2 regions of the Streptomyces sp. NPDC086766 genome follow, and region 1 is predicted to be linked to the other one. Evidence: predicted binding sites of a transcription regulator. Region 1 holds the regulator's gene; the other holds the start of a gene.
The links. The regulator HrcA, encoded in region 1, represses chaperone genes, less so after heat shock. The targets are predictions, from matches to a motif close to TTNGCACTCNGNNNNNCNGAGTGCNAA.
Positions count from the first base shown of each region.

Region 2: groES (co-chaperone GroES) is a predicted target of HrcA. The motif match lies at 4,385-4,411, and genes of this name have one in related genera.

Region 1 is NZ_JBIVBI010000001.1:92,543-107,269, forward strand. Features, by position in the region: gene ACIPM1_RS00395 (MBL fold metallo-hydrolase) at 1-460, opposite strand, end outside; gene hrcA (heat-inducible transcriptional repressor HrcA) at 654-1,670, shown strand; gene dnaJ (molecular chaperone DnaJ) at 1,671-2,804, shown strand; gene ACIPM1_RS00410 (nitronate monooxygenase) at 2,948-4,036, shown strand; gene ACIPM1_RS00415 (16S rRNA (uracil(1498)-N(3))-methyltransferase) at 4,033-4,773, shown strand; gene ACIPM1_RS00420 (VOC family protein) at 4,790-5,182, shown strand; gene ACIPM1_RS00425 (hypothetical protein) at 5,318-5,893, shown strand; gene ACIPM1_RS00430 (S41 family peptidase) at 6,105-9,272, shown strand; gene ACIPM1_RS00435 (HIT domain-containing protein) at 9,315-9,668, shown strand; gene ACIPM1_RS00440 (ribonuclease Z) at 9,675-10,607, shown strand; gene ACIPM1_RS00445 (adenosine deaminase) at 10,653-11,645, shown strand; gene ACIPM1_RS00450 (MFS transporter) at 11,674-13,017, opposite strand; gene ACIPM1_RS00455 (carbohydrate kinase family protein) at 13,290-14,432, shown strand; gene ACIPM1_RS00460 (glycoside hydrolase family 31 protein) at 14,698-14,727, shown strand, end outside.
Region 2 is NZ_JBIVBI010000002.1:13,215-27,941, reverse strand. Features, by position in the region: gene ACIPM1_RS03305 (SDR family NAD(P)-dependent oxidoreductase) at 1-61, shown strand, start outside; gene ACIPM1_RS03300 (ester cyclase) at 171-878, shown strand; gene ACIPM1_RS03295 (hypothetical protein) at 1,203-1,571, shown strand; gene ACIPM1_RS03290 (hypothetical protein) at 1,591-1,764, shown strand; gene groL (chaperonin GroEL) at 2,189-3,814, opposite strand; gene groES (co-chaperone GroES) at 3,930-4,238, opposite strand; gene ACIPM1_RS03275 (polysaccharide deacetylase family protein) at 4,591-5,406, opposite strand; gene ACIPM1_RS03270 (polysaccharide deacetylase family protein) at 5,403-6,344, opposite strand; gene ACIPM1_RS03265 (methyltransferase domain-containing protein) at 6,450-7,619, shown strand; gene ACIPM1_RS03260 (RNA polymerase sigma factor) at 7,666-8,922, opposite strand; gene ACIPM1_RS03255 (YciI family protein) at 8,973-9,329, opposite strand; gene ACIPM1_RS03250 (LCP family protein) at 9,493-10,512, opposite strand; gene ACIPM1_RS03245 (ester cyclase) at 11,039-11,470, opposite strand; gene ACIPM1_RS03240 (cation acetate symporter) at 11,712-13,292, opposite strand; gene ACIPM1_RS03235 (DUF485 domain-containing protein) at 13,319-13,765, opposite strand; gene ACIPM1_RS03230 (hypothetical protein) at 13,907-14,176, opposite strand; gene tsaD (tRNA (adenosine(37)-N6)-threonylcarbamoyltransferase complex transferase subunit TsaD) at 14,173-14,727, opposite strand, start outside.

The sequences.
Region 1 (14,727 bases):
CGACGTCGTGCAGCAGCACCTCCCGGCCGCCCTTCAGCTCGACGACGGCCTTTCCCCACACACCCTCCCGGGGAGAGACCAGGGTGTCCGCCGCCACCTCGGCCGCCCCGCCCTCCAGCCCGTTGCGCACCGCGTCCGCGCACAGCTCCGCGCGCCCGTCCTCGAACACCGCGCGGGAGCCGCCCGCGGCGAAGACGTGGGCGCCCGCGAACACGGCCGCGCCGAAGACGTGGTCGAAGTGCGGATGCGTCAGTGCGAGAAACCGCACACGGCCGCCGGCCAGCCGCTCCGCCTCCCGGCGCAGCCGGACCCCCTCCGCCAGGCTCGACCCGGCGTCGACCATCAGCGCGCCGTCCTCGCCGAGGACCAGGCCCACCGTGCAGTCCCACACCGGAAGGCGGCGGCGGCCGACCCCCTCCGCCAGCCGTTCCCACCCCAGCTCTTCCCAAGTCACCGTCATACGGCGACGCTAGCCGCGAGGGCCGCCGGGGCCCAGCCGCGGCGGCCCTCGCGGCACGACCTCGCAGGCCGTAGCCGGACCGGCCTTGCCGCGGGCGTACCCGACGGCCGTACACTGGGCCGGGTAAAGCTGGCACTCGTATGCGCCGAGTGCCAGGCAAGGAGCCGCGGGACGACTTCTGGAGGTGTGCGCGATGCTCAGCGAACGAAGGCTTCAGGTGCTGCGCGCCATCGTCCAGGACTACGTGGGCACCGAGGAGCCGGTGGGCTCCAAGGCCCTGACCGAGCGGCACAACCTCGGTGTCTCGCCCGCCACGGTCCGCAACGACATGGCGGCCCTGGAGGACGAGGGCTACATCGCCCAGCCGCACACCAGCGCCGGACGCATCCCCACCGACAAGGGGTACCGCCTCTTCGTCGACAAGCTGGCCGGGGTCAAGCCGATGACCGCGCCGGAGCGCCGGGCGATCCAGAACTTCCTCGACGGCGCCGTCGACCTCGACGACGTGGTCGCCCGCACGGTGCGGCTGCTCGCGCAGCTGACCCGGCAGGTCGCCGTCGTGCAGTACCCCTCGCTGACCCGCTCGACCGTGCGGCACGTGGAACTGCTGTCGCTCGCGCCCGCGCGTCTGATGCTCGTGCTGATCACGGACACCGGCCGGGTCGAGCAGCGGCTGGTCGACTGCCCGGCCCCCTTCGGCGAGACGTCCCTGGCGGACCTGCGCGCGCGGCTGAACAGCCGGGTCGCCGGCCGCCGTTTCGCGGACGTGCCGCAGCTCGTCGAGGACCTGCCGGACGCCTTCGACGTCGAGGACCGGGGCACGGTCTCGACGGTGCTGTCCACCCTCCTGGAGACCCTCGTGGAGGAGAACGAGGAGCGGCTGATCATCGGCGGCACCGCCAACCTGACCCGCTTCCCGCACGACTTCCCGCTCACCATCCGGCCCGTCCTCGAGGCGCTGGAGGAGCAGGTGGTGCTCCTGAAGCTGCTGGGCGAGGCGAAGGATCCGGGCATGACGGTGCGCATCGGTCACGAGAACGCCTACGAGGGACTCAACTCCACATCCGTGGTGTCGGTGGGCTACGGTTCGGGCGGCGAGGCAGTCGCCAAGCTCGGCGTGGTCGGACCGACCCGCATGGACTACCCGGGAACGATGGGAGCGGTACGCGCAGTGGCACGGTACGTCGGACAGATCCTGGCGGAGTCCTAGGTGGCCACGGACTACTACGCCGTACTCGGCGTGCGTCGCGACGCGTCGCAGGAAGAGATCAAGAAGGCCTTCCGGCGGCTCGCGCGCGAGCTGCACCCGGACGTCAACCCGGATCCGAAGACCCAGGAGCGGTTCAAGGAGATCAACGCCGCCTACGAGGTGCTGTCGGACCCGCAGAAGAAGCAGGTCTACGACCTCGGCGGCGACCCGCTCTCGCAGGCCGGCGGCGGTGCGGGCGGCTTCGGCGCGGGCGGCTTCGGGAACTTCTCCGACATCATGGACGCGTTCTTCGGCACGGCGTCGCAGCGCGGGCCGCGCTCGCGCACCCGCCGGGGCCAGGACGCCATGATCCGGCTGGAGATCGAGCTGGACGAGGCGGCCTTCGGCACCACCAAGGACATCCAGGTCGACACGGCCGTCGTCTGCAACACCTGCAACGGCGAGGGCGCGGCCCCGGGCACCACCGCCCAGACCTGCGACATGTGCCGCGGCCGCGGTGAGGTCTCGCAGGTCACCCGGTCCTTCCTGGGCCAGGTCATGACCTCGCGCCCGTGCCCGCAGTGCCAGGGCTTCGGCACCGTCGTGCCCACCCCGTGCCCGGAGTGCGCGGGCGACGGCCGGGTGCGGTCGCGCCGCACCCTGACGGTGAAGATCCCGGCCGGTGTCGACAACGGCACCCGCATCCAGCTCGCGGGCGAGGGCGAGGTCGGGCCCGGCGGCGGCCCCGCCGGCGACCTCTACGTCGAGATCCACGAGTTGCCGCACCAGACCTTCCAGCGGCGCGGCGACGACCTGCACTGCACGGTCACCATCCCGATGACCGCGGCGGCCCTCGGCACCAAGGTGCCGCTGGAGACCCTGGACGGCATGGAGGAGGTCGACATCCGCCCGGGCACCCAGTCCGGCCAGTCGATCCCGCTGCACGGCCGGGGCGTCACGCACCTGCGCGGCGGCGGCCGGGGCGACCTCGTGGTGCACGTCGAGGTGCAGACCCCGACCAAGCTCGACCCCGAGCAGGAGCACCTGCTGCGCGAACTCGCCAAGCTGCGCGGCGAGGAACGGCCCCAGGGCCAGTTCCAGCCGGGGCAGCAGGGCCTGTTCTCCCGGCTGAAGGACGCGTTCAACGGGCGCTGAGGCGACTCCGTCCACGGGGCGCTGAGCCGGCACCGTTTCCGGCTCTGTTCCGGCCTCTCCGGCCGCCCTCCCGGCCGTCCGCCCGGACCGCCGGGAGGGCGGCCGGATGCGGTGCGGTGGGCGGGACGTGACACCATGCGGGCATGTCCACCGCACTGACCGATCTCTTCCCGTATCCGATCGTGCAGGCCCCCATGGCGGGCGGAGTCTCCGTACCGCGGCTCGCCGCCGCCGTGTCCGACGCCGGCGGGCTCGGGTTCCTCGCCGCGGGCTACAAGACCGCCGACGGGATGTACCAGGAGATCAAGCAGCTGCGCGGACTGACCGACCGCCCCTTCGGCGTGAACCTGTTCGTGCCGCAGCCGGAGCACGCCGAGTCCGGCGCCGTCGACCTCTACGCCCACCAGCTGGCCGGCGAGGCCACCTGGTACGAGACCGAACTCGGCGACCCGGAGAGCGGACGCGACGACGGCTACGACACCAAGCTCGCCGTGCTCCTGGACAACCCCGTGCCGGTGGTCTCCTTCCACTTCGGCGTCCCCGCCCCCGAGGTGGTGGACGCGCTGCACCGCGCGGGCACCTTCGTCCTCGTCACGGCGACCACCGCCGAGGAGGCGCTCGCCGTGCGGCAGGCGGGCGCGGACGTGGTGATCGCGCAGGGTGTGGAGGCCGGCGGCCACCAGGGCAGCCACCGCGACCTGCCCGAGAACGGCTGCCCCGGCACCGGAGTGCTCGCGCTCGTCGCACAGGTCCGCGAGACGGTGGACATCCCGGTCGTCGCCGCGGGCGGCATCATGCGCGGCAGCCAGATCGCCGCCGTCCTCGCGGCGGGCGCGAGCGCCGCCCAGCTGGGCACGGCGTTCCTCGCCACCTCCGAGTCCGGCGCGCACGCCCTCCACAAGGCGGCGCTGACCGACCCCGTCTTCCCCCGCACGGAGCTGACCCGCGCCTTCTCCGGACGCCCGGCGCGCGGCCTGGTCAACCGCTTCCTGCGGGAGCACGGCCCCTACGCGCCCGCCGCCTACCCCGACCTCCACCACCTCACCGCGCCGCTGCGCAAGGCGGCCGCGAAGGCGGGCGACGCGCAGGGCATGGCGCTGTGGGCCGGGCAGGGCCACCGCATGGCCCGCGGTCTGCCCGCCGGGCGGCTGGTGGAGGTGCTGGCGGCCGAACTGGACGCCGCCCGGGCGGCGTTGTCGGGCTTCCCCACGAGCGGAGGTGAGGTGCGATGACCGCGCCGGTGTTCGTCGTCGACCAACTCGACCGGATCGGGCCGGAGTTCGTGCTCGACGGCCCCGAAGGGCGGCACGCGGTCTCCGTCAAGCGGCTGCGCCCCGGGGAGGACGTCATCCTCACCGACGGGCGCGGGCGCTGGGCCGAGGGCGTGGTGAAGGCCGCCGAGGGCAAGGACCGGCTGGTGGTCACGGACCTGGAGTCCGTGACCGAGGAACCCGCCCCGTCCCCCCGGATCACCGTCGTCCAGGCGCTCCCGAAGGGCGACCGGGGCGAGCTGGCCGTGGAGACCATGACCGAGGTCGGCGTCGACGCGATCGTGCCGTGGGCCGCCTCCCGCTGCATCACGCAGTGGAAGGGCGACCGTGGGCTGAAGGCGCTCGGCAAGTGGCGGTCCACCGCCCGCGAGGCCGGCAAGCAGTCCCGCCGGGTGCGCTTCCCCGAGGTCGCGGACGCGGCGACGGCCCAACAGGTCGCCACCCTGCTCGCCGGCGCCGACTTCGCCGCCGTGCTGCACGAGAGCGGCGAGGAGCCGCTGGCCACCACCGCCCTCCCCACCGCCGGTGAGATCGTCCTCGTCGTCGGGCCCGAGGGGGGCGTGTCCCCGGAGGAGCTGGAGCTGTTCGCCCGGGCGGGCGCGAGGCCGTACCGGCTCGGGCGTAGCGTGTTGCGCACCTCGACCGCCGGTACGGCGGCGGCCGCCCTGCTCCTGGGCCGCACCGGCCGGTGGTCCTGACCCGGAGGGGGATCCCGTGGAACTGGCACAGGTCCGGCTGCTCGTCGGCGACTTCGCCGCCTGCTACCGCTTCTACGCCGACGTGCTCGGCCTGAAGCCGCAGTCGGGGGCGATGGAGGGGCCGTACGAGAAGTTCAGTCCGGCCACCGGGTCCGCGGGCATCGCCCTCCAGGACCGGGCGATGATGGCCGGGATGCTGGGCGAACTGGGCGAGGAGGCCAACGGGCACCGCTCCCTGGTGGTGCTGCGCGTGGACGACCTCGACGCGACCTGCGCCCGGATCACCGCCCGCGGCGGGACCGTGCTGCACGGCCCGGCCCCGCTGACCGACCGGATGCGCGTGGCCCACCTCAAGGACCCCGAGGGCAACCTCGTCGAACTCCAGGAGTGGCTGCTGCTGCGCGGCTGACCGCGCGGGTCCGGCACGGTGCCGCGCGGGCCGGCCGTGCAGCGAGGTGGGGCCACGCACCCGAGGGGGCGGGCGGCGCGCGTGTGGCCGTATGCGCTCTACCGCGCGGGGCGGGCCGGTGGCAGGCTGCCGTGCATGGGGGTACCGAGGCGTATCGGGCAACGGCCGCGCGGGCGGCGGGTGATGGCCGTGGCGGGGCTCGCGGCGGTCGCCGTGGGCGGGGCCGTCGCGTGCGACCCCGGCGGGCTGAACTCCGCCGCGGTGGCGTACACGACCGACAAGACCGCGACCGCGGAACTGAACCGGCGGCACGCCGCCGTGCGCTGGCTGACCTGCACGGCCGGCTACGAGGGCGGGGACAAGGCGCGGACCCCGGGGACGCGGGCGCCCTCGGCGTCCGTGACCACCGTCGCCACCGTCGACTGCCAAGGGCGGACGAAGGACGGCCGGAGGATCACCGTCACCGGCAAGGTGACCCGCGCCGTCGACGGCGCCTGCGTGCGCGGGAACCTGACCGCGAAGGTGGGCGGCAAGGTGTGGTTCCACGTGGACGGGCTCGGCGACTGCGACGCCGCCCCCGGCCCGACGTACGCCCCGCCCGTCACCCACCGCCCCACCCGCGACGGTCCCGGGCCGACGGTCACGGTGACCGTCACCAGGACCCTGTGGTGCAAGGGCGACCCCACCTGCTGGCCCGTCGAGGGCAAGTGAGGCCGCACCCTTCCCGCGTCGGTCCGCCCCGCGCGGAGCCGACGTGCGGGGGAAGTGATCGAAACCCCTGTCCACGGATGCCGTGGCTGCGTAGGGTGATCGGGTGACTCAGCCCACATCGTCAGCAAAGGCGTCGTCGTCTGCGTCGTCCGCTCCGCCGGCCGCCTCCGCCGCGTCGGCGTATCTCCGGTTCCCGCACCTGCACGGCGGGTTGGTCGCCTTCACCGCCGAGGACGACGTGTGGCTCGCGCCCCTCGACGGCGGCCGCGCCTGGCGGGTCAGCGCCGACAACGTGCCGGTGACCCACCCGCGCATCTCGCCCGACGGCGCCACCGTCGCCTGGACCTCCACCCGCGACGGGGCCCCCGAGGTGCACGCCGCCCCCGTCGACGGCGGCCCCGCCCGGCGCCTGACGCACTGGGGCAGCCGGCGGACCCAGGTGTGCGGCTGGACCCCGGACGGCGAGGTCCTCGCGATCAGCACCCAGGGCCAGGCGAGCCTGCGCCGCACCTGGGCACGGGCCGTCCCGCTCGACGGGGGACCGGCCACCACCCTGCCCTACGGCCCCGTCGGCGACGTCGCCCACGGCCCGCACACCGTGCTGCTGTCCGCGCCGATGGGCCGCGAGGCGGCCTGGTGGAAGCGCTACCGCGGCGGCACCGCGGGCAAGCTGTGGATCGACCCCGCCGGCGACGGCGAGTTCGTACGGCTGCACGAGGACCTCGACGGCAACATCGAGTGCCCGGTGTGGGTGGGCGAGCGCCTGGCCTTCCTGTCCGACCACGAGGGCACCGGAGCGCTGTACTCCTCCCTCGCCGACGGCTCCGACCTGCGCCGGCACACCCCCCTCGACGGTTTCTACGCCCGGCACGCGGCCGGCGACGGCAGCCGCGTCGTCTACGCCAGCGCCGGTGAGCTGTGGCTGCTGGACGACCTCGACGGCGCCGAGCCGCGCCGCCTGGACGTCCGGCTCGGCGGCCCGCGCGTCGACCTCCAGCCGCACCCGGTGAGCGCCGCCCGCTGGTTCGACCACGCCTCGCCCGACCACACCGCGCGCGGCAGCGCGGTGGCCGTGCGCGGCGCCGTCCACTGGGTCACCCACCGCTCCGGCCCGGCCCGCGCGCTCGCCGCGCGGCCCGGGGTGCGGGCCAGGCTGCCGCGCACCTTCCGCGCGGACGGCGAGGAGTGGGTGGTGTGGGTGACGGACGCCGAGGGCGAGGACGCCCTGGAGTTCGCGCCCGCCACCGGCGTCGCCGTCGGCGCGACCCCGCGCCGGCTCGCCGCCGGGCAGCTCGGCCGCGTCATGGAGCTCGCCATGGCCCCCGACGGCAGCCGTGCCGCCGTCGCCTCGCACGACGGGCGGCTGCTGCTCGTCGAACGGGAGACGGGGGAGGTGCGCGAGGTCGACCGCAGCGAGGACGGCGACGTCGGCGACCTCGCCTTCTCGCCCGACTCCGGCTGGCTCGCCTGGTCGCACCCCGGCCCCCGGCCGCTCTGCCAGCTGCGGCTCGCCAACACCACCGACCTGTCGGTCACCGAGGCGACTCCGCTGCGCTTCCAGGACTACGCGCCCGCGTTCACCCTCGACGGCAAGCACCTGGCCTTCCTCTCCAGCCGCTCCTTCGACCCGGTCTACGACGAGCACGTCTTCGACCTGGCCTTCGTGGAGGGCTGCCGCCCGCATCTGATCACCCTGGCGGCGACCACGCCGTCCCCGTTCGGGCCGCAGCGGCACGGGCGCTCCTTCGAGGCCCCGGACAAGGACGAGACGCCCGAGAGCGAGGGCACCCCGGCCACCCGCATCGACCTGGAGGGCCTGGCCGACCGGATCGTGCCGTTCCCCGTCGAGGCCGCCCGCTACTCCACCCTGCGCGCCGCCAAGGACGGCGTGCTGTGGCTGCGGCACCCGGTGCGCGGCGTCCTCGGAGCCACCCGCGCCACCCCCGACGACCCCGATCCGAAGACCGAGCTGGAGCGTTACGACCTCGCCCAGCAGCGCCTGGAGCACCTCGCCGCCGACGCCGACCACTTCGAGGTCAGCGGCGACGGCAAGCGGGTCCTGCTGTGGACCGACGGCAAGCTGAAGGTCGTGCCCAGCGACCGGCGCGCCTCGAACGACGACGACAGCGACTCGAACATCACCGTGGACCTCGGCCGGGTCCGGCAGACCGTCGATCCGGCAGCCGAGTGGCGGCAGATGTACGAGGAGACCGGCCGCCTGATGCGGGACCACTTCTGGCGGGCGGACATGGGCGGCGTCGACTGGGACGGCGTCCTCGGCCGGTACCGCCCGGTCCTCGACCGCCTCGCCACCCACGACGACCTGATGGACCTGCTGTGGGAGGTGCACGGCGAGCTCGGCACCTCCCACGCCTACGTCATGGCGGACGGCGGCTACGGCCGCGGGCCCCGGCAGGGGCTGCTCGGCGCGGACATCTCCCGCCACGAGGACGGCAGTTGGCGCATCGACCGGATCCTGCCCGCGGAGACCTCGGACCCGGACGGGCGCAGCCCGCTCGCGGCGCCCGGGGTCGCGGTGCGCGCCGGGGACGCGATCGCCGCGGTGGGCGGGCAGCCGGTCGACCCGGTGACCGGGCCCGGCCCGCTGCTGGTCGGCACGGCCGGCAAGCCCGTCGAGCTGACCGTCTCGCCGTCCGGCGGGGGCGAGGCGCGGCACGCGGTGGTGGTGCCCCTCGCGGACGAGGAGCCGCTGCGCTACCACGCGTGGGTGGCCGACCGCAGGGCCTACGTCCACGAGAAGTCCGGCGGACGCCTCGGCTATCTGCACGTGCCCGACATGCAGGCGCCCGGCTGGGCGCAGATCCACCGCGACCTGCGCGTGGAGGTGGCCCGCGAGGGGCTCGTCGTCGACGTGCGGGAGAACCGCGGCGGCCACACCTCCCAGCTGGTCGTGGAGAAGCTGGCCCGGCGGATCGTCGGCTGGGGCGTGCCGCGCGGGATGCGGCCGTACAGCTACCCGCAGGACGCGCCCCGCGGTCCCGTGGTCGCGGTCGCCAACGAGTTCTCCGGCTCCGACGGCGACATCGTCAACGCGGCGATCAGGGCGCTCGGCATCGGCCCGGTGGTCGGCACCCGCACCTGGGGCGGCGTCATCGGCATCGACAGCCGCTACCACCTGGTCGACGGCACGCTGATCACCCAGCCCAAGTACGCGTTCTGGCTGGAGGGCCAGGGCTGGGGCGTGGAGAACCACGGCGTGGACCCGGACGTCGAGGTGGTGCAGCGCCCGCAGGACCACGCCGCCGGGCGGGACGTCCAGCTCGACGAGGCGATCGCGCTGGCGCTGGCCGCGCTGGAGGACAACCCGGCGAAGACGCCGCCGGACTTGCCGGAGCCCGGCCGGCGCACGGCTCGATAGCATGCCCCCGTACGCGATCAACCGGCGTGAGGAGGCACCCGTATGGCAGGGGAGCCGCAGGACGACTGCCTGTTCTGCAAGATCGTGGCGGGGCACGTCCCGGCGACGATCGTCCGTGAGACCGAGACGACCGTCGCCTTCCGTGACATAAATCCCCAGGCGCCCACCCACGTCCTGGTGATCCCCAAGGCGCACCACAAGGACGCCGCCGCGCTCGCCGCCGCCGACCCGGCCGCGGCGGCGGACGTCCTGCGGGAGGCGGAGGCCGTCGCCGCCGAGGACAAGCTGGAGAGCTACCGCATCGTCTTCAACACCGGCCACGGCGCCGGGCAGACGGTCTGGCACGCGCACGCCCACGTCCTCGGCGGCCGCGGCCTCGAGTGGCCCCCCGGGTGAGGTGCCGTGTCCGTCCGTGAACTGGTCGTCCTCGGCACCGCCAGCCAGGTCCCGACCCGCCACCGCAACCACAACGGCTACCTGCTGCGCTGGGACGGCGAGGGCATCCTGTTCGACCCCGGCGAGGGCACCCAGCGTCAGATGGCGCGCGCCGGGGTCGCGGCGCACGACCTGAACCGGATCTGTGTCACCCACTTCCACGGCGACCACTGCCTGGGCCTGCCCGGGGTCGTCCAGCGGATCAACCTCGACCAGGTGCCGCACGAGGTGACCGCGCACTACCCGCGCTCGGGGCAGCGGTTCTTCGACCGGCTCCGGTACGCCACCGCCTACCGGGAGACCGTCCCGCTCACCCAGGCGCCGGTCGACGCCGACGGCGACCTGGCGGTGACCCCCGCGTACACCCTCCAGGCCCGCCGGCTCTCCCATCCCGTCGAGTCGTTCGGCTACCGGCTCGTCGAGCCCGACGGGCGCCGCATGGTGCCCGAGCGGCTCGCCGCGCACGGGATCAAGGGGCCGGACGTGGGCCGCATCCAGCGCGAGGGGACCCTGGGCGGGGTTCCGCTGGAGGCGGTGAGCGAGGTGCGGCGCGGGCAGCGGTTCGCGTTCGTCATGGACACCCGGCTGTGCGACGGCGTGTACGCCCTCGCCGACGGCTGCGACCTGCTCGTCATCGAGTCGACCTTCCTCGACGAGGAGGAGGGACTCGCCGTGGAGCACGGCCACCTGACGGCGGGCCAGGCGGCGCGGGTGGCCCGCGAGGCGGGCGTACGGCATCTCGTGCTGACCCACTTCAGCCAGCGGTACTCCGAGCCTGGGGGCACCTCCCGGACGGAGTCTGGGGGAGAGTTCGAACGGCAGGCGCGGGCGGCCGGGTTCGAGGGGGAGCTGACCGTGGCGCACGACCTGCTGCGGGTGCCGGTCCCGAAACGGCGCTGAACCGGATGTTCCGTATCGCCCGCCGGACGCCCGTACGATGCTGCGATGCCCCTCCCCAAAGCTGAACTGCACCTCCACATCGAAGGCACCCTCGAACCCGAGCTGGCCTTCGGCCTGGCCGCCCGCAACGGCGTCGCGCTGCCCTACGCCGACACCGACGCGCTCCGCGAGGCGTACCGGTTCGAGGACCTCCAGTCCTTCCTGAACCTGTACTACGAGCTGATGGCCGTGCTGCGCACCGAGCGGGACTTCGAGGACCTCGCCGACGCCTACCTCGCCCGCGCCGCCGCGCAGGGAGTGCGGCACGCGGAGATCTTCTTCGACCCGCAGGCGCACCTGGCGCGCGGCGTGGAGATGGGCACGGTCGTCGAGGGGCTGTGGCGGGCGCTGGGCCGCAGCGAGCGCAGCCACGGCGTCTCCACCCAGCTGATCATGTGCTTCCTGCGCGACGAGTCCGCGGAGTCGGCGATGCGCACGCTGGACGCCGCGAAGCCCTACCTCGACCGCATCGTGGGCGTCGGCCTGGACTCGGCCGAGGTCGGCCACCCGCCGGTGAAGTTCCGCGAGGTGTACGAGGCCGCCGCCGCCCTCGGGCTGCGGCGCGTGGCGCACGCCGGCGAGGAGGGCCCGCCGGAGTACATCACCGAGGCGCTGGACGTGCTCGGCGTGGAGCGGGTCGACCACGGCCTGCGCTGCATGGAGGACCCCGCGCTGGTCGCCCGGCTGGTCCGGGACCGCATCCCGCTGACGCTGTGCCCGCTGTCCAACGTCCGCCTGCGCACGGTCGACACCCTCGCCGACCACCCGCTGCCCGCGATGCTGGACGCGGGCCTGGTCTGCACGGTCAACTCCGACGACCCGGCCTACTTCGGCGGCTACGCGGGCGACAACTTCGACGCGGTGCGCCGGACCCTGGGCCTGACCGAGGACCGCCTGCGGGAGCTGGCCCGCAACTCCTTCGCCGCCTCCTTCCTGGAGCACGACGAGGAGCGGCGGCAGCGCTACCTCGCCGAGGTGGAGGCGTACGCCTTCCCGTAGGCGAGGTTCGCTCCGGGGCGGCCCGGGGTCAGCGGACGCCGGCGCCCGGCGCGCCCGCCGTGGCGTGCCGCGGCCCCGCGGTGCCGTAGGCGGGCCGCACGGGTGCGGCGGTGCCGTCCACCGCGATCTCCACCACCGGCTGCTCCGGGGCGCCGATCTGCGGCACCGCGCCCGAGGGGGCACCGGCGGAGGCGGCGACCACGGCGGCCGGGGTGCCGCCGCGGCGGCGGACCGTGCCGGGCAGCAGCGCGCGTCCGCCCGTGTGCAGGGCCACCGCGGTCATCGGCAGCGCGATCACCAGCAGCCCGACGGCCAGCACCGAGCCCATCACCGGGAACCCGGCCCGCGCGGACAGCACGCTGCCGGCCAGCGGACCCGCGGCCGTGCCCAGCGAGGAGGCCGAGCCGACGAGCACCGCCCAGCGGCCGCGCGGGTCGAGGGAGGCGGCGAGGCCGATCAGGTACGACAGGACGATCGGGTAGAGCGTGTTCCAGGAGATCTCGCCGGTCGCGAAGGACGTCAGATCGGTCGCGGACGCGCTCAGCACGATGCAGCCCGCGATGAGCGCCGTGCCCGCGCCGACCGGCAGCGCCCGGCCGAGGCGCGGACCGAGCGCCCCGGCCCCGATCACCCCGAGCAGTCCGGCGCCGAGCGACACCGCGAACACCGCGCCGACGGTGACCTCGCCCAGGTGCGCCTGGGTCAGGCCGATGCGGCCGCTCACGCCCCACAGGGAGTTCTGGGCGAGGGACCAGCAGAGCATGGCGGCGGCGAGCACCAGGCCCGAGCGACGGTGCGGCAGCCGGGAGCCCTCCTGCACGGCCGTGCGGGCGGCCGTGCGCAGGGGCAGACGGCCCGTCAGCGGCCAGACGGCGAGCGCGGTCAGCGCGATCGCGGCGGGCGGCTGACCGTGTCCCGGGCCGAGGTGAGGCAGCGTCAGGTAGAGCGCGCCCGCGAGCGCGGAGACGGCGAGCAGCCCGAGCGTGGAGATGCGGTGCGGGTCCCGGTGTGCGGCGATCCCGGTGGCGGCGACCGTGGTGGCCGTACCGGAGCCGAACCCGCCGACGACCAGGCCGGCGACGACCGCCGGAACCGCGTCGGTGAGCGCGGCCCCGCCGTAGCCGAGGACGGCGAGGGCGAGGCCGACGCGGGCGAGCGTGCGGGCCCCGAAGCGCTCGACCCGGGAGGCCAGGAGGAACCCGGCCGCGGCGGAACTCAGCAGCAGGGCGCTGCCGACGGCTCCCGCCTGGGTCGCGGACAGCGGGAGTCCCGTGTCCAGGCGACCGACGGTCGTCGGCAGCAGATACGGAGCGAGGTAGCCGGCCGTGAACAGGGCGACGAGCGGCCAGGGGAGGGTGCGAGCGGCGGACACGGGCGTTCCCAGGGCATGCGAAGGGGAGGGCTCAAGAAGAGGGGGAAGGGGCGCCGACCGTCGACGGACAGGAACGCGCGCGAAATTTGTATCAAGCACGGAGTCGTGGACGGGAATCCAGAAGGTGTGATCTGAGACACATTCTGTTTGCACCCTCGAAGTCCGGGTAGTAGCGGACGCTCAACGCCGGGTGCGGGGCCCGCTGGTGACTGCCCCGTCCCCCGCACGGTGGTGCACACTGGCCTGATCCGCACCACGTCAGGGAGCGCACCGTGACCGCGTCCAACGCGTCCGCCGGAGAGGGACCGGAGTACATCGTCGGAACACCGCACGCCCACGCCCAGGTCGACCCCCTGGCCGCCCTGCGCACCCCGGACGACCCGCCGTGGGACGTCTACCTGACCGGCACCGTCTTCCTCGACATCATCTTCACCGGGCTCGGCTCCGCCCCGGTGCGCGGGACCGAGTCCTGGGCGCGCGGGATGGGGTCGAGCCCCGGCGGCGTGGCGAACATGGCGACCGCACTGGCCCGCCTCGGCCTGCGTACCTCGCTGGCGGCCGCCTTCGGCGACGACCACTACGGCGAGTACTGCTGGGACGAGCTGGAACAGGGCGAGGGCATCGACCTCTCGCCCTCGCGCACGGTGCCCGGCTGGCACTCGCCGGTCACCGTCTCCATGGCGTACGAGGGCGAGCGCACCATGGTCTCCCACGGCCACGAGCCGCCCCCGGAGGAGCCCGCGCCGGACTGCCCGCCCCGCGCGCGGGCCGCCGTCGCCTCCCTGACCCCGGGCAGTCGCGCCCCCTGGATCACGGCGGCCGCACGGAAGGGCACCCGCGTCTTCGCCGACGTCGGCTGGGACGACACCGGGGCCTGGGACCTGGCGGGCCTCGCCGACCTGGAGCACTGCGAGGCGTTCCTGCCCAACGCCGAGGAGGCGATGCGCTACACGGGCACCGGCTGCCCCCGCACCGCCGCCCACGCGCTCACCGCGTACGTCCCGGTGGCCGTGGTCACCCTCGGCGCGGAGGGCGCCTACGCCGTGGACCGGCGCACGGGGGAGAGCGCCGAGGTGCCCGCGATCGAGGTCGAGGCGCTGGACCCCACGGGCGCGGGCGACGTCTTCGTCGCCGGTTTCGTCACCGGCTCCCTGGCCGGCTGGCCGCTGGCCGACCGGCTCGCCTTCGCGGGCCTGACGGCCGCGCTCTCCGTGCAGGAGTTCGGCGGCTCGCTGTCCGCCCCCGGCTGGTCCGAGATCGCGGCCTGGTGGCGCCGGGTGCAGTCGGTGGACGGCCAGGACCCGGCGGGCCTGCGGCGGTACGCGTTCCTGGACGCCCTGGTGCCCGGGGTGAGCGTCGAGCCGTGGCCGCGCAGGCGGGCCGTGCCGACCATCGGCTTCCGCGGGTCGAGGTGACGGGCCGCCCCGGGGCCCGGCCCCGCCCCGGCACCCTCATACCCGTCTGACGGACCCTCACCGGCCGGGCCCGAGTTCGGCGCGTCTCCATGTCGTTGCGGCCTGCCCGTAAACCGTTCGTGCGATGCTCCGACCCGGAGCCCGGCATTGACAGGTGACGTTTGCTGCTCAATTATCCGCGGAATCAAGCACGATACTGCACGGGCTTTGGCACCTCCTGTCCCATGACTCCCGCCGTGACTCCCTCCGTCGAAGGACATGCGTCGTGCGCAGACCATCACCCACGCCCCGACTG
Region 2 (14,727 bases), on a different contig from region 1:
GCCCCGCGCGCTGCTCGGCGGGATCTCCTCGAAGACGGGCCGCAAGTACGGGCCTCAGTGACACCTCCGCCACCGGTGCCGGCCGCGGCGCCGGTACGGAGGTGAGGGCGGCGCTCCGGTGGAAAAATGGGCCCTGACGTACCGGACCCAGGGGGGCCGGAGGTGCCGCGATGACCTTCGTACAGCTCATCGAGTGCAGGACGAGCCGGTTCGACGAGATGAACCGGCTGATGGACGCCTGGGTCGAGCAGACCCGGGGGAGGCGGACGGCGACGCACGACCTGGTCGGCAGGGACCGCTCCGACACGTCGCACATCGTGGAGATCGTGGAGTTCCCCTCGTACGAGGAGGCGATGCGGAACTCGGAACTGCCCGAGACCGGCCGGATCTTCCAGGACCTGGTCGCCCTCTGCGACGGGGAACCGACGTTCACGGACCTCGACGTGGTCCGGGACGAGCCGTTGTGCGCGACGACGGCGCGGCGCCTGTTCGAGACCCTCGCCGCCCCCGGTGAACTGCCGCCGCTCAACGACCTGCTGGACGAGGACTGCCACAGCCACGACCCGGTCAACCCGCAGGACACCATCGGCCTGGACGCCGTCCGGCGCGAGTACCGGATGTGGCGGGACGCCTTCGACTTCACCTTCACCATCGAGGACCTGATCGCCCAGGGCGACCGGGTCTGCGCCCGCTGGACCTGGAACGCCACGCACAAGGGCGAGTTCCTCGGCATCGCCTCCACCGGCGAGCGGGTCACCATGACCGGGATGACGCTGTTCCGTTTCGGTGCCGACGGGAAGATCGCCGCGACCTGGTGGCAGCACGACCAACTGGGGCTGATGGCGCAGTTGGGGGCGCTGGAATCGCTGGAGGTCTAGGCACCGCCCGAAGGGGCCCCTGCACGTACAACCACGCCTCTTCCGCCCGTCGGCGACGAACGCCTCAGCCCACGCTGCTCGACGCCGTGGCACCCGGGCCTTCCACCTCCGGCAGCGCGGCTGCACTTCGGACGGCGCTCCACGGGACGCGTCGGCGAAGGTCAATTCAGTTGAATTGCAGAACCACCTGCAAAGAGACTCAGATCTTCCTCAACTCCCTTCTTCCCCGAGTGATCTTGCTTGTAGCGTTCCGCGTGACCGGAAGGCGAGGCTCCTGACCAGAGTCCGCTTATCCAAGCCAGATGAATCGGGGATCTTTTCAACATGAAGCGCGTGATATCGAGCACGCTGTCCGTCACCCTTCTCAGCGGCGCCCTCATGATGGGCGCGGGGACCGCGTGGGCCGCTCCGCAGGCGCAGCGCGTCGCCAAGGCTTCCGCGCCGGTCGTCGGGGTGGACCCGAGGGAAGACCTGCGGTCGATGTGCACCGTCTACCACGACAAGTACGCGTGCGCCTCGCTCCTGCACAACAACAAGATGACCAAGGCGGTCCAGAACTGCCTTGTCAAGGCCGGTATCGGCGGGGCTGCCGCGTTCGTCGTCGGCAGGTACATCAGCAAGGACCTGGCCAAGGACATCGCCTCCAAGGTCGTCGTCGCAGGGGCCTCGGCCTGCCTGTCGTCCTTCACGTAAAGAATCGGGAGCGCACCACATGACGGCCAAGATCCTTGTCACGCTCGTCTGGATTGCCGTACTCATCGGAGTGAACAAGCTGCTCGCCGGGACCGATTGGGCTCAATACGTGGCGACACTCATTCTGGCCGGCGGCTACGCACTGCTGATCGACAAAGTGAACAAGCGCACAGTCCGGGACAGTCGAAATTAGGGCATCGTTTTTCAAACGGTCTTGGCCGAAGCAGAAGTAATACGAGTGGCCCGCCGCTTCACCAGAGGCGGCGGTGCCGCAGAGACCGAAGCCGCGCCGTCCCGGGTCGGATTCGCCGACGGCGGCCAGTGCCGGACTCCCGGCCGCCGGCCGGGCACCCCGACAAGTCCTACGCGCCCATGGACGCCTGGGAAGGGCCTACGGCACGCCGGTCCACGACGCCGTGGAGCCGGTCGTCGCCGAGCCGGCCGCGAACGCCGTCACCCACGGCCTCCTGCACTGAGGCGCGGTTCCCGGTGCCCGGGGGCGGCCGGGGCGTGCTTCGAATGACGTCGTGGGACGCGCGTAGGCCCGGCCCCCCGCCAGGGGGACCGGGCCTACGGTGGGCTCGGCGCCGTAGCTCAGTACGGCTCGCCGGGCTGCGTCAGTGGGCGTGGCCGTGGCCGTGGCCCGCGGCGGCCGGCTCTTCCTCTTCCTTCTTCTCGACGACCAGGGTCTCGGTCGTGAGGAGGAGGGAGGCGATGGAGGCGGCGTTCTCCAGGGCGGAGCGGGTGACCTTCACCGGGTCGATGACGCCGGCCTTGACCAGGTCGCCGTACTCGCCGGTGGCGGCGTTGTAGCCGTTGCCCTTGTCCAGCTCGGCGACCTTGGAGACGATGACGTAGCCCTCCAGGCCCGCGTTCTCCGCGATCCAGCGCAGCGGCTCGACGGCGGCGCGGCGGACGACGGCGACACCGGTGGCCTCGTCGCCGGTCTTGCCAAGGTTGCCCTCGAGGACCTTGACGGCGTGGACCAGGGCGGAGCCACCACCGGAGACGATGCCCTCCTCGACCGCGGCGCGGGTCGCGGAGATGGCGTCCTCCAGACGGTGCTTCTTCTCCTTCAGCTCCACCTCGGTGGCGGCGCCGACCTTGATCACGCACACGCCGCCGGCCAGCTTCGCGAGGCGCTCCTGGAGCTTCTCGCGGTCCCAGTCGGAGTCAGTGGACTCGATCTCGGCCTTGATCTGCGCGACGCGGCCCTCGACGTCCTCCTTCTTGCCGGCGCCGTCGACGATCGTGGTGTCGTCCTTGGTGACGGTGATGCGGCGGGCGGAGCCGAGGATGTCCAGACCGGCCTGGTCGAGCTTGAGGCCGACCTCCTCGGAGATGACGGTGGCGCCCGTGAGGACGGCCATGTCCTGCAGCATCGCCTTGCGGCGGTCGCCGAAGCCCGGAGCCTTGACGGCCACGGCGTTGAACGTGCCGCGGATCTTGTTGACGACCAGGGTCGACAGGGCCTCGCCGTCGACGTCCTCGGCGATGATCAGCAGCGGCTTCGAGGCGTTGGCCTGGATGATCTTCTCGAGGAGCGGGAGCATGTCCGCGATCGCGGAGATCTTGCCCTGGTGGATCAGGATGTACGGGTCGTCGAGGACGGCCTCCATACGCTCCTGGTCGGTCACGAAGTACGGCGAGAGGTAGCCCTTGTCGAAGGCCATGCCCTCGGTGAAGTCCAGCTCCAGACCGAAGGTGTTGGACTCCTCGACGGTGATGACGCCGTCCTTGCCGACCTTGTCCATGGCCTCGGCGATGAGCTCGCCGACCTGCTGGTCCTGCGCGGACAGCGCGGCGACCGCGGCGATGTCGGACTTCTCGTCGATCGGGCGGGCGGTGGCCAGCAGGTCGTCGGAGACGGCCTTGACCGCGGCGTCGATGCCCTTCTTCAGGGCGGCCGGGGAGGCACCGGCGGCGACGTTCTTCAGGCCCTCGCGCACCAGCGCCTGGGCGAGCACGGTGGCGGTGGTGGTGCCGTCGCCCGCGATGTCGTTGGTCTTGGTCGCCACCTCCTTCACCAGCTGGGCGCCGAGGTTCTCGTACGGGTCCTCGACCTCGACCTCGCGGGCGATGGTGACGCCGTCGTTGGTGATGGTGGGCGCGCCGAACTTCTTGTCGATGACGACGTTGCGGCCCTTGGGGCCGATCGTCACCTTGACCGTGTCGGCAAGCTTGTTGACGCCGCGCTCGAGGGCGCGACGGGCGTCCTCGTCGAACTTCAGGATCTTCGCCATGGCAGCGGGAGCCCTCTCGGAAATCTGGGTGAAAAAGAAACTGCGCCCCGGGCGCCCGGCTTCTTATCGGTCGCGGGGGCCAGGGGCGCAGCTCACAGCAGGAATGCTGAGGTGATTACTTCTCGATGATCGCGAGCACGTCGCGGGCCGAGAGGACGAGGTACTCCTCGCCGTTGTACTTCACCTCGGTGCCGCCGTACTTGCTGTAGAGAACGACGTCGCCGACGCTGACGTCGAGCGGAAGGCGGTTGCCGTCCTCGAAGCGGCCCGGGCCCACGGCCAGGACGACGCCCTCCTGGGGCTTCTCCTTGGCGGTGTCCGGAATGACCAGGCCCGAGGCCGTGGTCTGCTCGGCGTCCAGCGGCTGGACCACGATGCGGTCCTCGAGCGGCTTGATGGCAACCTTGGAGCTGGCGGTCGTCACGATCCGACCTCCCCCTTCGGAGATCTCACGGGGTTAACTGTCTGAGGTGGCGACCAGGTCGATCCGTCGTCGCGGGTGCCGGACCTGCCCGTCGCTGTGTTGGCACTCTCCAGGGGGGAGTGCCAGACCTGAGACTATGACCGTCGTTAGCACTCGGTCAAGCGGAGTGCCAATTGCCTGCGACGCGTCGCGAGGGTTCCTTGTGAGCGTGGGGTTGTGCAGCCCACCGTCTGCTGGTGTGGCCGGCCCCGGGAGCCGCCGCCCCCGGAACCCCGCCTCGGCCTGGACGGCCTCGTCCTCGAACTCCCCCAAGCTCTTCGAGCAGGGGGTGCCCCCGACAGGCTCTCTTGCGTCACAGGTAGTCCTGCAGCCGCCCCACCGTCAGACCCCGTTCCTGGATCCGGCGCAGCAGGCGTGTCGTGCGTTCGCGCAGGGTCGGGCCGTCGAGGTCGTCGTCGTCCGAGGCGACGAGGAGGATGTCGCCGGGGCGCAGGCCGTGGTGGCCGTGGGTGAAGCGCAGGTCGGTGTCCGACATCGAGGCGCGCCACAGGACGACCGCCGAGACCCCGCAGTCGGCCGCCGCGCGCAGGGTCGTGCGGTCGAAGGCGCGGTACGGCGGCCGGAAGAGGCGGGCGCGGACGCCGAAGCGGGCGTGCAGCTTGTCCCGCTGGCCGCAGATCTCGGCGCGCTGGCTCGCGTAGGGCAGGCCGCGCAGCGAGGGGTGGTCGAGGGTGTGGTTCTGGAGGTCCGCGCCGACCGACATCAGGTGGGCGAAGTGCCCGTACTCCGGTCCGACGACCCGGTCCGTGAGGAACATGCTGACCGGCAGCCGCAGTTCACGGACCATGTCGACGAACCGCGGATCACGCTCCGCCCCGTCGTCGTAGGTGAGGAAGACGACCTTGTCGGAGGTCCGGACGTGGTCCACGACCGGGGGCGATCCCGGGCCGGCGGTGCCGGTGAGCCGGGGCCGGGCGAACGGGCGCGGGGGCGCGGGCAGCGGGGCCGTCAGGCCCCAGCGACGGTAGGGCTGCTCGGCGGCCGGGTCCGCGGGCCGTACCCGCTGGGCCGCCTTCCTGCCGAGCCGCTCGATGGGGTCGACCGACGGCGCGCAGCCGGTCAGCAGCGCGGCCGCGAGCAGGGCCGCGGCCACGCGCCGCGGGCTCACAGGTAGTCCTCCAGCCGGGCCACCGCGTACCCCTCGGCCGTGACCTTGTCCAGGAACCGGCGCATGTCGTCGATCATCGTGCCGTTCCATTCCCCCGGCCCGCGGAAGTGGGTGAGGACGATGTCGCCGGGGTGGATCCGCTGGTCGTTTTCGCGGTACTCCCAGCGGTCGACGAAGACCTCCTCGTTCCAGATCGGCGCGTACTCGATGCCGCAGGACTTGGCGGCGTCCAGGGTGTCCTGGTTGTAGTTGCCGTAGGGCGGGCGGAAGACCTTCGGCCGCTTGCCGAACTGGCGCCGCATGATGTCCTGCATGTCGCAGATCTCGCGCACCTGGTCCTCGTAGGACAGTCCCGGCAGGTAGCGGTGGTGCAGGGTGTGGTTGTCGAGGGTGTTGCCGTCGGCCTGCACCGTCCGGAAGTACCCGTAGTCGTCCTTCACCAGGTAGTTGCTGAGGAAGGCGGTGTACGGGATGTGCAGCTCCCGCATCATCTCCAGGAACTTCGGGTCCTTCTCCGCGCCGTCGTCGATGGTGAGGAAGACGACGCGCTCCCTGGTCGGGACGGTCGTGAAGACCGGGGGCAGGTCCCACTCCTCCTGGTTCGTCACCTCGAAGCCGGGGCGGGCGTGGATCCTCGGTTTGACGGCGGGCGGGGGCGGGGGTGTGAGCGGGACCCGCCCGAGGCCCCAGCGCCGGGCGGCGGCCGCCCGGGCCTCGTAGGCGGCGCGCAGGCGTCCGGCGTAGGAGTGGAGGGCGCGGGCCGGGGGCACCTGGAGGAGGGGCTCCTGGCCCGGGGCCGGCCGGATCCGGGTGGGGGAGGGCGTGCAGCCCGAGGCGAGGGCGGCGGCCACGAGGAGCGCGAGACCACCGCGGGGCACGGCCTTCCGGCGCACCGCCACCGGGGGGCGCTTTTTGTCATTTTGTACTACTACTCCCATGGCGCCGGATCTTCGCAGGCTTCCGCTCGGAACCCGAGCCGACACCGCGGCGGGAGGCGCACCGTCCACCGACTGGCCCACAATGAGCCGGTGAACGACCACCACCTGCGCGACTTCGCCCCGCTGCTCACCCCCGAGGGCCGCGCCCTCCTGGACGAGGTGCGCGGCACCGACCCCGCGGGAGAGCTCGCCGTCGCCACCCGGCTGCGCCGCGAGCACCCAGCCGAGTTGGTGTCGGCCGCGCTGGGGCAGGCGCGGCTGCGGCAGCGGGCGGCGGCGAAGTTCGGGGCCCAGGACGCGGAGCGAATGTTCTTCACGCCGAACGGGGTGGAGCAGTCGACCCGGACGAGCGTGGCGACCCACCGGGCGCACCGGTTCCGGGACCTCGGCGTGACCTCCGTGGCCGACCTGTGCTGCGGGATCGGCGGGGACGCGATCGCGCTCGCCCGCGCCGGGATCCGCGTGCTGGCCGTGGACCGGGACGCGCTGACGGCGGCCGTGGCGCGGGCGAACGCCGAGGCGCTGGGGCTGGCCGACCTGATCGAGGTCCGGGAGGCGGATGTCACCGAGGTCGACACCTCGGCGTACGACGCCGTCTTCGTGGACCCCGCGCGGCGCGGCGGCCGGGGCCGGATCTTCGACCCCGAGGCGTACTCGCCGCCGTTGTCCTGGGCGGTAAACACCGCGCTCGAGGCCCCCCGGGCGGCGCTGAAGGTCGCCCCGGGCATCCCCCACGAGGCCGTCCCCGCCGAGGCCGAGGCCGAGTGGATCTCCGACGGCGGGGACGTGAAGGAGGCGGTGCTCTGGTTCGGCACCGAGCCCGGCCGCGTCCGGGCCACCCTGCTCCCCGGCCCGCGCACCCTGCTCGGCCGCGGCCTGCCCGACCCGGAGGTCCGCCCCGTCGGCCGCTTCCTGTACGAGCCCGACGGCGCCGTCATCCGGGCCCACCTGGTCGCCGAGGCCGCCGAGGAGCTCGAGGGGGGCCTGCTCGACGAGACCATCGCCTACGTCACCGCCGACACCCTGCGCCCCACGCCGTACGCGCGCGCCTACGAGATCACCGACCGGCTCCCCTTCAACGTCAAGAAGCTGAAGGCCCTGCTGCGGGAGCGCGAGGTCGGCGTCCTGACCGTGAAGAAGCGGGGCTCGGCGGTCGAACCGGAGGAACTGCGCCGCAAGGTGCTGCCCAAGCCGCACGGACGGAACACGGCGACGGTGTTCCTGACCCGCGTCGCGGGAGCCCCGACCATGCTGCTCGGCCACCCGGCGGACTGACGGGGGCGGCGCGGGCCGGGCCGGACGGGTGAGCGCGCCCGGCGGCTCAGCCGGACGCGGCCGCGCGGCGGAGCAGCAGGGCCCGTTCGCGGGTGTTGCGGGTGAGGGACGCAGCCCGCTCGAACTCCGCGCGGGCCTCCGCCGGGCGGCCGAGCCGGGTCAGGAGGTCGCCGCGGACGCTGGGGAGCAAGTGGTAGTCGCGCAGGGCCGGTTCGGCGGCGAGGGCGTCGACCATCTCCAGCGCCGGGGCCGGGCCGTCCGCCATCGAGACGGCCACCGCGCGGTTCAGCTCCACCACCGGGGACGGGGACCGGGCGGCCAGCAGGCCGTACAGGGTGGCGATGGCGGGCCAGTCGGTCTCCTCGTAGGTGAGCGCGTGGGCGTGGCAGGCGGCGATGGCGGCCTGGAGGACGTAGGGGCCGGGGGCTCCGGTGGCCACGGCGTCGGCGCGGGCCAGGGCGGTGACGCCACGGGCGATGAGCATGCGGTTCCAGCGGCGCCGGTTCTGGTCCTTGAGCAGCACCGGCTCGCCGTCCGGGCCGGTGCGTGCGGCGGCGCGCGACATCTGGAACTCCAGCAGCGCGGCCAGCCCGTGCACCTCGGGCTCCTTGGGCATCAGCCCGCTCAGCAGCCGGGCCAGGCGCAGCGCGTCCTCGCACAGGGCGGGGCGCAGCCAGTCGTCGCCGGCCGTGGCGGCGTAACCCTCGTTGAAGACGAGGTAGATGACGTCGAGCACGGAACCGAGGCGGGCCTCACGGTCGGGTCCGTACGGCACCTCGAAGGCGATGTTCCGGGTGGCCAGCGTCCGCTTGGCGCGCACGATGCGCTGGGCGACCGTCGGCTCGGGCGCGAGGAAGGCGCGGGCGATCTCGGCCGTGGTCAGGCCACCGAGCAGCCGCAGGGTGAGGGCGATGCGCGCCTCGGCGGACAGCACGGGGTGGCAGGTGGTGAAGACCAGCCGCAGCAGGTCGTCGTCGATGTCGTCCGGGCCGGAGGGCTCCTCCGGCCCGGACGTGGTCTCCAGGTCGCGCCCGATCTCGGCCAGCTTGCGGGCGTACCGCTCCCGGCGGCGCACCAGGTCGACGGCGCGGTGGCGGGCGGTGGTCATGAGCCAGGCGCCGGGGTTGTCCGGCACCCCGTCCCGGGGCCACTGCTCCAGCGCCGCGACCAGCGCGTCCTGGGCCAGCTCCTCGGCGATGCCGACGTCCCGCACGATCCGGGCCACGGCGGCGACGACGCGCGGCGACTCCAGCCGGAAGACGGTTTCGAGGGCGCCGGAGGGCCCGATGGGCTGCCTGTCCACTTCCACAGTTCCCCATGCAACACCCCCGGCGGCCCCCGGCCAAGGAGGACTCAGCCCTCGGCGATCTCCCGCACCTCGCAGGTCACCGTCCAGAAGTCCTCGTGGACCTTCAGGAACCGCTTGGTCCACTCCAGGGCCTCGGCCATGTCCTTGCACTGCATGAGCGCGTAGCCGCCGACGACCTCCTTGGACTCGGTGAACGGGCCGTCGGTGACGGAGATCTTCCCGCCCTCCCAGTGCACCCGGGCGCCCTGGGCGGAAGGGGTCAGCCCGGCCGTGTCGAGCATGACCCCGGCCTTGGTGATCTCCTCGATCAGCTCCCCCATCCGCTGCGTCAGCTCGCAGCTCGGGCCCTCGGCGGGAGCGGTGGACTCGTCGATCTTCACGAGCGACAGGTAGCGCGGCATGGTGTCTCCTCGGGTCGAGTACGGGGCCCTTCCCCGCCTCTCACCCGTGCGTCGAACGGGGACACCGGGAATCGACACCCGCGCCGGATTTTCCCGAGGATTTTTCTCCGGGGGCGTTCCCGCAGGTGGGTGGGGGTTCCTGTCGGCGGTGGACGGTGGATGGTCAGCGCAGGGACGCCCAGAGGCGGCTCGCCGCGGGTTCCTCGGCCACCACCCGGTCGGGGTCGGACGGGGCCGGCACCACCGGCATGGTCACCGTTCTCACCCGGCCGGCCGACAGGCCCCTCAGGCTCTGGCCCAGGCGGGTCAGCTCGCCCAGCGAGTCCAGGCCGGTGTCCGTCGTCAGGCTGCCGGTCACCGTGTCGGCGACCCGGTAGAGCCGGGCCGGATCGGCCGGCAGGCCGGTGGCCCGGATCTGCTCCAGCAGCGCCTTGACGAGTTCCTGCTGCAGACCGATGCGGCCGAGGTCGCTGCCGTCGCCGATGCCGTGCCGGGTGCGGGCCAGGGCCAGCGCCCGGGTGCCGTCCAGGTGGTGGGTGCCCGCCGGCAGGTGCAGACGGCTCCGGTCGTCGTCGATGTCCTCGCCGGTGGTGACGGTGACGCCGCCGAGGGCGTCCACGAGCTTCGCGAAGCCCGAGAAGTCGATCTCCAGGTAGTGGTCCATGCGGACGCCGGTGAGCGACTCGACGGTCTTGACCGCGCACACCGGGCCGCCGACCGCGTAGGCGCTGTTGAACATCACGGCGTCCGCCTCGTCCGTCCGCTCGCCGGACGGCAGCGGGCAGGACGGGCGCGTCACCAGTGTGTCCCGGGGGATGCTCACCACAGTGGCCGTCCGGCGGCCCGCGTCGACGTGCACGACCATCGCCGTGTCGGAGCGAGCGCCCTCGCTGTCGCCGCCGCCGAGCCTGCGGTTCTCCTCGCCGCTGCGCGAGTCCGAGCCCAGCACCAGGATGTTCAGCGCCCCGCTCGGCAGGGCGGCGGCGGGCACCGCGGACGCCGCCGAGGAGGCCTGTGGCCGGGCCGGCCGGTCGTCACCGAGCGCGTTGCCGATGTCCACGCTCCTGATGTTGTGGTTCAGGTGCCAGTACGCCCAGCCCGCCGTCCCCACGCCCAGCACCAGGGCGCCCGCGAGAGCGAGGCCCGCGGCCCTCAGCGCGGCCGGCCGCCGGCCGGTGCGTATGGCGGCGTCCTCGCCTCCGCCGCTCCCGCCGCCGCCCTCGCCCGCGCTCCCTGTGCCGCCCTCGCCGGCGCTCCCTGTGCCGCCCTCGCCGGCGTCGCCCGCGCTCCCCGTGCCGTCCTGTCCCGTCACGCCGCCCCCTCGCGTCGTCTCCCACGTCGCTTCCCGCGTCGTGTGCCCGTTCGAGGAGGAACGTAAGTCCGGATTATCAGGGGATGGTGAGAAGCGGCGCGCTGAGGTGCACTTCTTCGGAAAATCTCATGTTCCGGCAGGGCGCCGGCCGGGCCCGCGGCCCCCCGCTTCGAAAGTTTCGAGACCGCGCGGGGCCGGGTCCCGCTCACCCCGCGGGCGGTGCGGTGCTGCTCGGCGCCTCCCCCAACCCGGAGTTCGCCGGGTTCCAGCCTCGTCCGCCGCGGAAGTACGGCACACCGCCCGGCTGACCCTGACGGGTCCGGTGCGGGTGCTGGGCACGGACCGGCGGCTGCGCTGCGGGACGACCGCGGCGCAGCCGGACGTAGTTGACTGAGGGTCAGGCCCCCATGCGCTCCGTCAGGCCGAGCTGGGCCATGATCGAGCCGGAGTCGAGGTAGGCGCGGGCCTCCTGGACCTTGCCGTTCTTCACCTCGTAGACGTCGACCGCGTGCACCGTGACCGGGCGTCCCGTGGCGGGCACGGTGCCGACGTTCAGCTTCAGGTCGCCGGTCTGGGTTCCGCTGCCCGTGTATTCGATGACCACCGTGTCCCCCTGCGCCGTGAGGTGGTCCAGGGTGAACTTCCCGTCGGGCATGGCCTCGAACAGTGCCTTGGCCAGCTGGGTGAAGCCCTCGGGGCCCTGCAGGGTCCTGCCGCTGCCCTCGTCGATGAGGGTGCAGTCGGGCGCCACGGAGCCCGCGATGGAGTCGTAGTCGCGGTTGTTCCACGCCTGGAAAAGGCCGCGGACGAATGCCTCGTTGTCTGCCATAAGATCCTCCGCCACATCATCCCCCGGTCGCCCCCCGCTTCCCCTTCCATGCTGACTCCGCGCAGCGGCCCCTGCATCTCGGCAGCGGCCCGGCACCACGGCAGAGTTCCGGCCGGGCACCGGCCGGTCCCACCGGCCGGTGCCCAGGGGTCGTGCCCGCGTGGTCCGCCGCCACTCCGGGCCCGATTCCGGCCGCTCGCGGGGTGCTTCCGGAGCGTGGAGCAGGGCTACGGTCCGGGCGTCAGCCCGCTCGTCGTGTCGCCCCCGCCAGGATCCAGGCCTCGACCGCCTCGTACTGCCGGCGCTGCTCCTCCGCCTTGCGCCGCCCGGAGACCATCGTCCCCGCCCAGCCGAGGGCGAAGCCGAGGGGGACGGAGACCAGGCCGGTGGTGGTGAACGGGAACCAGTTGAAGTCGGCGTTCGGGAAGGCGGCGGCGGGGGATCCGGAGACCAGGTTGGTGCCGGTCATGAGGACGACGGTGGCGAGGGATCCGCCGATCAGGGTCCACAGCAGCCCGGTGCGGGTGTAGCGCCGCCAGAACAGGCTGTAGACGAGGGCGGGCGCGAGCGCGGAGGCCCCCAGGGACGCCGACAACAGGGCCAGCGGCTGCAGGTTGCGGTGCTGGACGAGGGTGGCCAGCAGGATGGTGGGGGCGCCCACCGCCAGCGCGGACACCCGGGCGATGGTCATCTCGCGGCGTGGGGTGGTGCGCTTGGCCAGGCTGGCGAGAAGGTCGTGCGCGAGGGTGTTGGCGCAGGCCAGGATCATCCCGGCGACCGACGCGAGCAGGGTGAGGAAGAGGGCCGTCGTGACGACGGTGAACAGGAAGGTCTCGGCGGTCGACACCTCCGCCCCCAACGCGGCCCGCGAGCCCAGCAGATACGCGGTCCTGCCCGTCGGGTCGGCGCCCGCGATCGCGGCGCGCCCGACCAGCGCCGTCGCGCCGAAGCTGACGACCGTGACGATCAGCATGAAGAGGGCCACGCTGGGCACCGCCCAGGACATCGACCGGCGCACCTGCCGGGCGCTGCGTGCCGTGTACATGCGCATGGTGACATGGGGCAGACAGGCGCTGCCGAGGACGACGGTGAGCTCTGAGCTGATCATGTCGAGCCGGGGTTCGGGGCCGCCCGCGAACTGGAGACCCGAGCGCAGGAAGGCCGGCCCCACGTCCCCGTGGGCCGCCGCGGCGGAGAACAGCTCGCCCGGGTCCCAGTCGAACTGCCGGAGGATCAGTGCGGCCACGACGGCACCGGAGCCGAGCAGGATCACGATCTTCAGGATCTGGATGAGGGCCGTGCCCTTCATGCCGCCGATCGCGGCGTAGCTGATCATCAGGGCGCCGATTCCGACGATGCAAGCCGTCTTCAGCGAGTCGCTGGAGAAGCCGAGGACGAACGCCATCAGATCACCGGTGCCCGCCAGTTGGATGAGCATCATCGGCACCAGCGCCGTGATCGTCGCGGCACACGCGGCGATGCGCACGCTGCGTCCGGGCATCCGGAGCGCGAACACGTCGCCCATCGTGAACCGGCCCGCGTTGCGCAGCGGTTCGGCCAGCAGGAACATCAGCAGCATGAGGGAGAGCGCGATGCTCAGCGCCAGGACGACGCCGTCGTAGCCGAAGACGGCGATCACCCCGCCCGTCGACAGGACGGTCGCGGCGGATATGTAGTCCCCGGCGATGGCCAGGCCGTTGCGCATCGGCGACAGCGACCCGTACCCCGTGTAGAACTCGTCGAGGTCGTCCCTGTCGGGGCCCGTCATCACGCACAGGAACAGGGTGATCGTGGCGACCGTCGTGAACGCCACCAGGGACATCGCCTGCGCCGAGTGGCTGAGACCGGTCACCGTGCCCCTCCCCGCCCGGCGCCACGCTCGGCCTGCTCGCGGATGCGGCCCGCGAGCGGATCGATCCTGCGGCGCGCCGAGTACTCGTACAGCGCGACGGCCAGGCAGGTGACGGGTACTTGGAGCAGGCCGAGCAGCAGCCCCGTGGTCAGACCGCCCGAGACGGTTCGCGTCGCCAGCGACGGCACGAACGCGGACAGGACGAGGAAGAGGGTGAAGTACCCCAGCGCCGTGAGGGCCGGCACGCGGCGCTGCAGACGGTAGGCACCGCGCAGAGGGCGAAGTTCGTCGAGGCGGCCGAGCGCCGGAGGGTTCTCCCCGTCGGACCGCGGCCGCGGTCGCGGGGGATGGGCAGGTCGCGCCGGCGGCTCGGGGAATGCCAGCTCGTACGGTGGGGCCGCGAACTGCGGGTGGTACTCGGGGGACGGGAACGCGTCCGGCATCCCGTTTCTCCTTGCGCGCTCAGGGCCCGGAGGGGACCGAGGGGAAGCGGGGGGTGAGCGCACGCTACTCGCCAGTACTGATCTGCGCCAGACTCCGGGCGAGCCGAGACCGTCCCGGACATCACCGAGACCTCCTCGGCCCTACGCCCCGCCCCGGTCCTCCCCCGCCGACTCGAACCGCCAGCGGTGCACCTCGCGGGTGACCAACTCGCCGTCCGGCTCGGGCAGTTCCGGGAGGTGGGCGTCGTACTCCGCGTCCCACCAGGTGACCACCAGGACACGGTCCTGCGGGGCACGGAAGAATTCCCGGCGCACCGGCCGCGCGGCGAGTTCCTGTGCGCGGGCCCAGGCCAGGAGCTCCTCGCCCCGGCCGGGGACCGCGCGCGCCTCCCACATGAGGGCGACGGTCATGAGTAGAGGTTCTCCTTGCTCACCTCGTGCACGTGGTCGTGGTCGTGGCCGTCGCCGCCCGGCACGTGCGGGTCCGTCACCGGCAGGGACGAGTCCGCCGACAGATCCCAGCTCGACGCCGCACGCCCCCGGCTCACCATCTCCGCGCCGAGCGCGGCGACCATCGCCCCGTTGTCCGTGCACAGCTTGGGGCGGGGCACCCGCAGCCGGATCCCGGCCGCCTCGCACCGCTCCTGCGCCAGCGCGCGCAGCCGGGAGTTGGCCGCGACACCGCCGCCGATCATCAGGTGGTCGACGCCCTGGTCCTTGCAGGCCCGCACGGCCTTGCGGGTCAGCACGTCCACGACCGCCTCCTGGAAGGAGGCCGACACGTCCCGCACCGGGACCTCCTCCCCCGCCGCCCTCCTGGCCTCGATCCAGCGGGCGACCGCCGTCTTCAGGCCGGAGAAGGAGAAGTCGTAGGCGGGGTCGCGCGGGCCGGTCAGGCCGCGCGGGAAGGCGATCGCCTCCGGGTCGCCCTCCTTCGCGTACCGGTCGATCACCGGGCCGCC